DNA from 2 places in the Romboutsia sp. LXY-2 genome. Region 2 is predicted to be linked to the other one. Evidence: riboswitches for the same ligand, from Rfam matches in the RefSeq annotation. Region 2 holds a riboswitch; the other holds the start of a gene.
What was found. Region 2 has a riboswitch for cyclic di-GMP ahead of ACI48P_RS16630 (immunoglobulin-like domain-containing protein). Riboswitches for the same ligand answer to the same signal wherever they lie in the genome.
Positions count from the first base shown of each region.

Region 1: another riboswitch for cyclic di-GMP. It lies ahead of ACI48P_RS15930 (hypothetical protein); the one in region 2 lies ahead of ACI48P_RS16630 (immunoglobulin-like domain-containing protein).

Region 1 is NZ_JBKFGI010000009.1:94,830-99,666, reverse strand. It holds partial or broken gene ACI48P_RS15930 (hypothetical protein) at 1-1,494, opposite strand, end outside; cyclic di-GMP riboswitch class II at 1,596-1,679, opposite strand; gene ACI48P_RS15925 (YitT family protein) at 1,815-2,660, opposite strand; gene ACI48P_RS15920 (N-acetyltransferase) at 2,883-3,311, opposite strand; gene rbr (rubrerythrin) at 3,513-4,049, shown strand; gene ACI48P_RS15910 (Fur family transcriptional regulator) at 4,164-4,544, shown strand.
Region 2 is NZ_JBKFGI010000011.1:130,989-135,825, reverse strand. It holds gene arsB (ACR3 family arsenite efflux transporter) at 1-399, shown strand, start outside; gene arsD (arsenite efflux transporter metallochaperone ArsD) at 501-809, shown strand; gene ACI48P_RS16640 (TRC40/GET3/ArsA family transport-energizing ATPase) at 811-2,631, shown strand; gene ACI48P_RS16635 (hypothetical protein) at 2,769-3,107, opposite strand; cyclic di-GMP riboswitch class I at 3,284-3,368, shown strand; gene ACI48P_RS16630 (immunoglobulin-like domain-containing protein) at 3,462-4,837, shown strand, end outside.

The sequences.
Region 1 (4,837 bases), on a different contig from region 2:
ATCAACTGGCACTTCCGGTTTCGTTGGATCAACTGGCACTTCCGGTTTCGTTGGATCAACTGGTACTTCCGGCTTCGTTGGATCAACTGGTACTTCCGGTTTCGTCGGTTCCTCTGGCACTAAAGGTGTTTCCTCTTTTTCTGTTTTAACTGTGTTACTTACTCTATTACCGTCTTGATTGTAAAGAGTATTTGAAACAGTCGTCCCAGGTTTTACATTTGAAAAATCTGTTACTATTTTTATTTCTTGTCTAACATTTTCTTCTAATGCTTTTTTATTAGTTATATTAACAATGTGTGTTTTCTCATCATAATTTACATCAAAGTAATCTGTCTCTTCACTTGAAACATATTTAACATCTCCATGTAATTTATCAAATATATTTATTCCACCTTTATCAAATCTATTGCTATTTTCAAATACTATAGTATATGTAACGATTTGATTAGGATCATTATGCTCTATAAAGTTTCTATCTACTTTTTTATATCCAATAGTAGATCCAGAATAATCAAATGGAATTACTTCAAATTCTTCTTTTCCAGTTAATCTGACTCCATTTTCTGTATAATCTATTTTTGCTGTATTCAAAAGTTCCATTGTATCATCTAAAATTTTTACTGTATATTCTATTCTATACATATTAGTGTCAGATTTAGTTATTAAGTTATCATAATTTAAATTTCCTAAATCAACGAGAAAATTATCTTTTGACTTTTTTATATCCTTTACTTTATCTCTAGCATCTTTTATTTGCATGCCATAAGGACCGTTATAATACCTTTTAATTTTAAGTGAATCTTCTACTAATTCCATACCATAAGGTAATTGGTCACTTACAATTACCTTATCTAAACAACCATTTTTAGTATTTACTTCTATTACGAAATCAACCGTCTTGCAACCTGGTTTAATTTCTCCGCGTTGTGCAGCTACTTGTGTGTAGTAATTATTCTTAGGATTTGTCGGTGCATATTTAATTAAAACTCTATTTTCTGTACCTACTTCCCCATGTCTTTCAGGGCTTATTGTTATGGTGCTACTAGATTTTATATCTCCTTGGGATACAGTTACCGTAGCATCGATATCGTAGTTTGTATTATTCCTCGCCATGGCCCCTAATCCAAAGTATCCTTGAAAGCCTAACCTAACATTCTGTCCAAATACAAGTCTATACACCCTATCAGATACTTTCTGTATTTCTTTGAAATGCTTATTTCCTTCCCATCCAATTTGTACATTTTCAAGTCCTTTAGGAATTTGGACTTCCATATAGTCCCCTTCTTTTAATGCTCCATTGTTATTGATGTTGTAATCAACTTTAAATTTCACATATGAACCTGATTCTACCTTTTGAGAATCAGTAGTAATATTTACTGACATATGACTACTGGTCTCTGTAGCAAAAACTAGGCCAGGATTAAAGTTGTATACTAGGTATATAAATGCAAATATAAAACATAATAACCTTTTTACACCATTCCTTTTACTCATTTCTGTTCCCTCCATTGATTTTAATTTTTATAGTCTTTTTTTGCCTAGTGTTTATTTCATAGTTAAATGAATTATATTTAAAACAAAAAAAGACTATGATTAAAAATCATAGCCGGTTGCATCACTAACTCAACATACTCAAGGTGCCCATATTAAGAGTATGCTTCAACGTTTCTATGTGTAAAATTGTACTTAATGATGTAATTGATTATATCAGTCCTAAGGCACTTTGTAAATAATTGGTATGATTTCTTACTTATTTTTTTTCAAATTTTCTTATAAATTCTTCTTTCTCCAATTAACTAGTGTCTTTTATTCATCTATAGCGCTTTTACTTTAAACCCTCCACCTCTTACTTCATCTACATTATTAATAGATACAAATGCATTTTCATCAGTTTCATATATTAATTCTTTTACCTTAATAACTTGATTCGATGATACTATACAATAAATTAACTTCTTTTTATTATTCGTATACGCACCTTCAGCTTCTAAGAAAGTAACTCCTCTATGTATCTTAGTCATTATGGCTTCAGCTATTTCTTCATATTTATCTGATATAAGCAAAATAGATTTCTGTTTATTAAAGCAATTTTTTGCAGCTTCTAATGTTACAGACGTTATGTACATAGATACTATAGTGTACATAGCCAGCCTAACACCAAATATCATCCCACCAGCACACACTATTAATGTGTTTATTAATAAAAATGTTAATCCTATAGGTATATCATACTTTATTTTTAAAATAGCTGTAACAATATCCATTCCACCTAAAGATGCATTAGCTTTAAAAATTAATCCTAATCCTATACCTACAAAAACTCCTCCAAATATTGATTGCATCATAATATCATCGATATTTATAAATGCAAATAAATCTTGTGTAAATCCTAGTGCTATAGAATATATAATCATATTTATTAAGCTACTGTAGAAAAACTCCTTATCTACATATTTTCTAGAATATAAAAATATAGGTATATTTATTACGAATATAAAAATACCCATATTAATATTGTACATATAGTCTACAAGAACTGCTATTCCGGCAAAACCATTACTAAGTAAATTTGCCGGAGCCAAGAATCCATTGATTCCTATAATTGATAATATAATTCCTACAGTAATTAATAAGATTCTAATAAACTTATCTTTCCCCATTTAATTTCTCTCCTTTTTATATAATTAGCCCCCTAAGATAATTATATATCAATTACTCATACTAATAGTTGTATACATATATATCACCTAAAATTTATTTGTATGGTATTCTGTATCTGTAGGTAATCTATAATAACTAGTATCGAAATTTATTTTCCAATTTATTTCCATCATTCTATATCCTTGTTACTTATTATATCAAAAGTATAAAAACACACTTTATTAGAGTGTGCTTTCCATAATATATTCTATATATCCCGAGTCTTCATTATTTTGTTCTTTAATTATCTTAAATCCTCTATTAATATAAAACTTAACTGATTTATAATTATCCTTATATACTGCTAAATTTAATTTTTTATATCTTGCTAATGTGTAATTTATTAAACATTTACCTATGCCCTTCCCTTGTGATTCTATATCAACGAATAAAGCACCAATAAACTCATTATTTATAACACTTATAAATCCTTTTATAATATCATCCTCTTCATATACAAAAGTATTCGATATTGGTATGTACACATTTTTTACAGTATCATAGTTAATCTCCCAATATTGTTTTTTCATGAATTTATGAGCTTCTATAGTACTTTCTAGCCATATTTCCATTATTTTATCTATATCTTTATTTTCTAATTCTCTAATCATAATATTCACCCTTTCTATATATCTATATTTAAATATTAACATTATTAATTCTATGTTACTAGGTTCATAAATAAATCTATATTGATCTTGCACAATATTTAAAAGTTTCTAACCTATCATAAAAAATTGTTGACAATAAATCTAAAGATGGTTAATATAATAATAGTAATCATTACTACTATTACTCAGGAGGTATTAACTATGAATTTAAAAGGAACTAAAACAGAACAAAACTTAATGGCCGCTTTTGCAGGTGAATCTCAAGCTAGAAACAAGTATACTTACTATGCTTCTCAAGCTAAAAAAGAAGGTTACAACAAAATAGCTGCAGTATTCGAAGAAACTGCTCATAATGAAATGGCTCATGCAAAAATGTGGTTTAAGCTATTACATGAAGGTATTCCTACTACTGAAGAAAATTTAAAAGATGCTGCTAGTGGTGAAAACTACGAGTGGGTTGATATGTATGAGCAATTTGCTAAAGATGCAGAAGAAGAAGGATTCACTCAAATAGCATTCTTATTAAGAGCTGTTGGTAAAATCGAAAAGCAACACGAAGAAAGATACTTAGAACTATTAAAGAATGTTCAGGAAGAAAAAGTATTTGCTAAAGAAGAATCAGTTGAATGGAGATGTATGAACTGTGGCCATGTTCACGTAGGACCTAAAGCATTAGCAAAATGTCCAGTATGCGACCATCCTCAATCATACTTTGAAGTAAAATCTGAAAAATTCTAATTGTATTAATATGTATTCCTAAACTTACCATACAATAATAATTGACAATCAGGGTATATTTTTTTAGAATAATATTAATAATAATTACTATTATTATTCTAAAGGAGGAATGTTATGAAGTTCTCAAAACAACGAAAACTAATTCTGGATACAATACTTGAGAGTGATATACATCCTACAGCTGATTTTATTTATAATCATCTAAAAAAAGATAACCCTGAATTAAGTTTAGGAACTGTGTATAGAAATTTAGCTCAATTAGTTGACAATGGCTTTATAAGTAAGGTTAGCATGCCTAATCAACCTGATAGGTTTGATAAAAATGTAAGTTCACACGCTCATCTAATTTGTAATAGTTGCGGTGAGATTTATGACCTTGAGTCAGATACAATAGATAAGTTTATTAATTCTGTTTCAGAAGAAGAAAACATATCTATTACTTCCTACGACATCATTTTTAATGGTATCTGTAGAAAATGTAAAAAAAATTCTTAAAATATATAATTTAATTTATCGCAAAAAAACTTCTCTTACCTATATTATGGAAAGAGAAGTTTTTATTTTAAGATAGATTAGATTGCTGAAAGTATTATTTTTTCAGTTATTTTAATATAATGGTATGCTAAACTTACTTGTTAATAACTTTGTATAATCCACAGCTATTAAATCAAATTTTAATCATTAAGATGCATTTTCATATTAAAAATGGTGGATATCTTAACTTAATTATTGATAACGTTATCCTAATCAATAATGAACTATAATTCTGATAAAAAAAGACACTGTTA
Region 2 (4,837 bases):
TACTTTGAAAATGTATTTTTAGCTAAGTTTAATGGAATAACTGTAGTTGGTTTATTATTAACACTAGTAATATTATTTGCTTTCCAAGGGCAAAAGATAATAGATAACCCAGTGCACATTGTATTAATAGCTATACCACTTACAATACAAACATTCTTTATATTCTTTGTTGCATACTTATGGGCTAAGGCATGGAAGTTACCACATGATATAGCGGCACCTGGTGCTATGATAGGTGCTAGTAATTTCTTTGAACTTGCAGTTGCAGTTGCGATTAGCTTATTTGGACTTAACTCAGGTGCGGCACTTGCTACTGTTGTTGGGGTTTTAGTTGAAGTTCCAGTAATGCTTGCACTTGTTGCAATAGCAAATAAAACTAGACACTGGTTTGCAAAGTAAATATCAAAATATAATTAACTAATCATGGGAAGTCAAAATTTAACATTGTGTTAGGCGAGGCTTCCTATAATTATATAAATTAAACTATAAGGAGAATTATTATGAAAATAGAGATATTTGAACCTACAATGTGTTGTTCTACAGGGATATGTGGTCCTAGTGTAGACGAAAAGTTAGTTAAAGTAAGTGAAGATATAGAAGTTGTAAAAAATGAATTTGAAGGAATAGTTATTGAAAGATATCAACCACAAACTCACTCTATGAAGTTTATGACTAATATGGAAGTAGGAAAACTTGTAAGAGAGCATGGTCAAAAAATACTTCCAATAACAGTATTAGATGGAAAGGTAATAAAAAGTGGAGAATACCCAACATTAGAAGAATTAAAATCAAACTTAAGAGGTGAGTAGATTGACACAGTTCTTATTTTTCTCAGGAAAAGGTGGAGTTGGAAAAACTTCAATGGCATGTACAACAGGAGTATACAATGCTGATAAGGGTTTAAAAACTTTAATAGTAACAACAGATCCAGCAGCTAATTTATCAGATGTTTTTGAGCAAGAAATAGGTCATAAAATAACTAAAATTAATAATATAGATAATCTTTATGCTATGGAAATAGATCCAGATGAAGCAACCAATGAATATAAAGAAAATTTACTAGCTCCTATGAGAGATATATTTGATGAAGAAATGATAAGAATAGCAGATGAACAATTAAGTGGACCTTGTACTGAAGAAATGGCTTCATTTGATAGATTCATTGACTTTATGGAGATAGATGAATATGACATTATAATATTTGACACAGCACCTACAGGTCACACAATAAGACTTTTAGAACTTCCAATAGATTGGTCAAAACATATAGAAGAAAGTGCTCAGGGCAGTGGTCAAACTTGTATGGGACCAGTATCTATGATACAAGATAGCAAAGATAAGTTTGATAGAGCTATAGCAAAACTTAGAGATACATCTCAAACAGATTTTATATTTGTTATGCAACCAGAACAAACTTCACTAGATGAAACTATAAGAGCATCACATGAACTAAAAGAGCTTGGTATAAGTACTACAAAGGTCATCATCAATGGATTTATACCAGAAGGTGAAGCAGTTATACCTTTCTTTAAATCTAGATATGAAATGCAACAAGGATATTTATCTAAGGCTAAAGGTATTTTTGATAAGTTACCTATAGATACTATGGAGTTATTTGATAGCGAACTTAAAGGTGTAGATAGATTTAGAGTAAGTGCTTCTATACTATTTGAAGGTAATAAGCCACAAAAAACTAATAAGGTAGAGTACAAAAATATTGATGATATAAAAATAGAAAAAAATGAAGAAGCCAAAAAATTAATAATACCGAAAGAAAACTCAGTTAGAAATATATTTTTCTCAGGAAAAGGCGGAGTTGGAAAAACTGTAATGGCTTGTATTACAGCTGTCAAAGCAGCTAATGAAGGCTTTAAAACACTTTTACTTACAACAGACCCCGCAGCTCATATAGGAAAAGTATTAGATAAACCTATTAAAGATAATCCAGCACAAGTAGATGGGTGCCCAAATTTATATGCAGCTAAAATAGATCCAAAGGTTGCTTTTGAAGAATATAAAGAAATGGTATTAAAAGATGCAAAATCAAAGTTTAGTGGACCAACAATAGCTACTATGGAAGAAGAATTAAACTCTCCATGTACTGAGGAAATGGCAGCTTTCCAAAAGTTTATATCATATGCATCTGAGGAAGAGTATGATGTAATAGTATTTGATACAGCTCCAACAGGTCATACCTTAAGACTATTAGAACTTCCTATGGATTGGTCTAAACAAATCCAAATGAAGGCAGGAGTTACTGCACAGATAAGTGAAGAAGATAAAAAGCAAAAAGAAAAATTTGATAGAGTTATAGCTACTATGAAGGATAAAAATAAAACTACTTTTAGTTTTGTAATGTATCCTGAAAAAACTCCTATAATAGAAGCATATAGAGCTAGTGAAGAGTTAAAAACTGTAGGAATAGAAACAGGGATGGTTATAGCAAACCTTATAATACCAGAGGAACAAGCAACTACGCCATTCTTTAGGAATAGAAGAAATATGCAGGAAAAATATTTAGGTGAAATAAAAGATGACTTCAAGGAATCTGAGGTTGTTAGAGTGCCTATGTATGATAAAGAGATAAAAGGAATAGACATGCTAACTAAGATTGGAGATAGTCTATTCTAAAGAAAATAAATATAAAAATAAATAATTAATTAGAAAATATAAGATGCCAAGCTTTAATTATGATTAAAACTTAGCATCTTATATTTAAATTTATGAATTGCTCAAAGAATAGCTTTAAATTAATTAAAAATAAACTATTATATAAATAAATTAATTCCAAATAGTAATGCAGCGACAACCAACAACCCTTGGATTATATGTATTTCTATTGAAATTAGTAAATTTAACTTATCTATATTTGATACAAAAGTCCTTTTATGATGAAAGATAGCTCCTAACACATGCCTTATAAAAAATCCGATTATTGCAATAAAAATCAATATCATTATTACTATTGATATAAGTCCAGAAAGATATATAAAAGTATGTAGTATAGAGAAAAATAATCTAAAAGAAATTACTATTAAAAAAATACTTACTAAAAATAAAATAATACTGTAAAGTACAGCTATTGTATAATCTTTTTTATTCCACATTTAAACACCTCCTTATAAAAATATATTTAATATTTATAAATATAATGTACAAAACATTTTTCGATAAAATTTCACATAAAAACTGTTTTTATATAACATAAATTGGTATAATTATGAAATAAGCATAAAACTAAAACGTATAGGGACGATATATATTAAGACACTAATAGAAAGACAAAAAATATAGGCAAAATTAGAGAAATCTAATGACGCAAAGCTACAGGGGCTAAGGTCTTAGGACTATGTCAGCCAGTTGCCAAGAGACGAACTATCTTTTGTTATAAAATCAAAGGGCACTTTTGGCATGTACTAAAGTGTCTTTTATATTGCGTAAAAAACAAAAGGAGAGTAAGTATGAAGAAAAAAATATCAAGGATACTTGCAGTAACGCTTATAGCGGTGCAGATGCAAACTGTAGTATTTGCAGATATGCGTTCTACAAATATATCTGCAGCATTAAAAAATAAAAGTGACACAGTCGGTATTTTTGAGCTTGGAATTGATAATAATTACGGAAATAATGTAGATTATGATAAAATAACAGACTTGCCTACTATAACTAAAGATAACAAGCCTTTAGAAAAAGAAATAACTTTAAATGCAGGTGATGTATATAATCCTTTAGAAAATGTAAAAGCTGTAGATGCAAAAGGTAGAGAACTTGAAGTAAAAGTAGACAGTGATAAGGAGCTTAATTTAGACCCTGATAATGATACTACATATAACTTAACTTATACTGCAATAGATATGTATGGTAATGAAGCGAAAGAAGAAGTAGTAATAAATGTAATAGCAAACAAAGCTCCAGCAATATATGCCAATGATAAAACTATTAAACAAGGAAGAGAATTTAATCCTTTAGATGGAGTGACTGCAAATGATAAGGAAGATGGAAACCTTAATTCGAATATTCTTGTAGAAGAAAACACCGTAAATACTAGTGAAGTAGGAAGCTACAAGGTAACATATAGCGTTAGTGATAGCAAAGGATTAAAAACTACAAAGACTATAGAAGTAAATGTTAGTAGTGATGTAGTACTAGCACAAAATATTAAAATAAGTAATAAATTTGATAAAATATATACTAAAGCTAGTAATGAAGTAACAGCAACAGTAAGCAATGATGCAGACAATAAAGACATAGTTTGGTCATTGAGTGACAATGACATAGCTAAATTAGAAGTAAAAGGAAGCACGGCAAAGATAATAGGAAACAAAGAAGGTAAAATAACTATTACAGCTTCAACTGTAGATGGAAGTGATAAGTCAGATAGCTTTCAAATTGAAATAGTAGATTTTGAAAATGAAAGCTCAATACCGAAAGGATTAAAAGATTTAATAGACCTAAATGTGTTAACTCCTGTTACTGGAGAAGGAAGTGAAGATTTACCTGTTGAGCTAGAAGTAAAAGATGTAGATGTAGAAGACTTTAGATTATTTATCAACGATATTAAAAGTTTAAGTCCTTCTATCTTAAGTTCTTATGAAGAAGATAACTTCACTATTTATAAAATAAAATTAACTACAATATCAAGATTATTTAAAAAATCAACAGATTACTATATAGATATAAAAATAGACAATAGCCTTAAAAATGCTGAGGAGTATAAAATCATATTAAACAAAATATCTAACAATGCACCAGAGATAATAAGTGATGGACTTAAGACAACTGTTAAAGTAGGAGAAAAATTTGACCCACTTTATGGTGTAATAGCAGTGGATAAAGA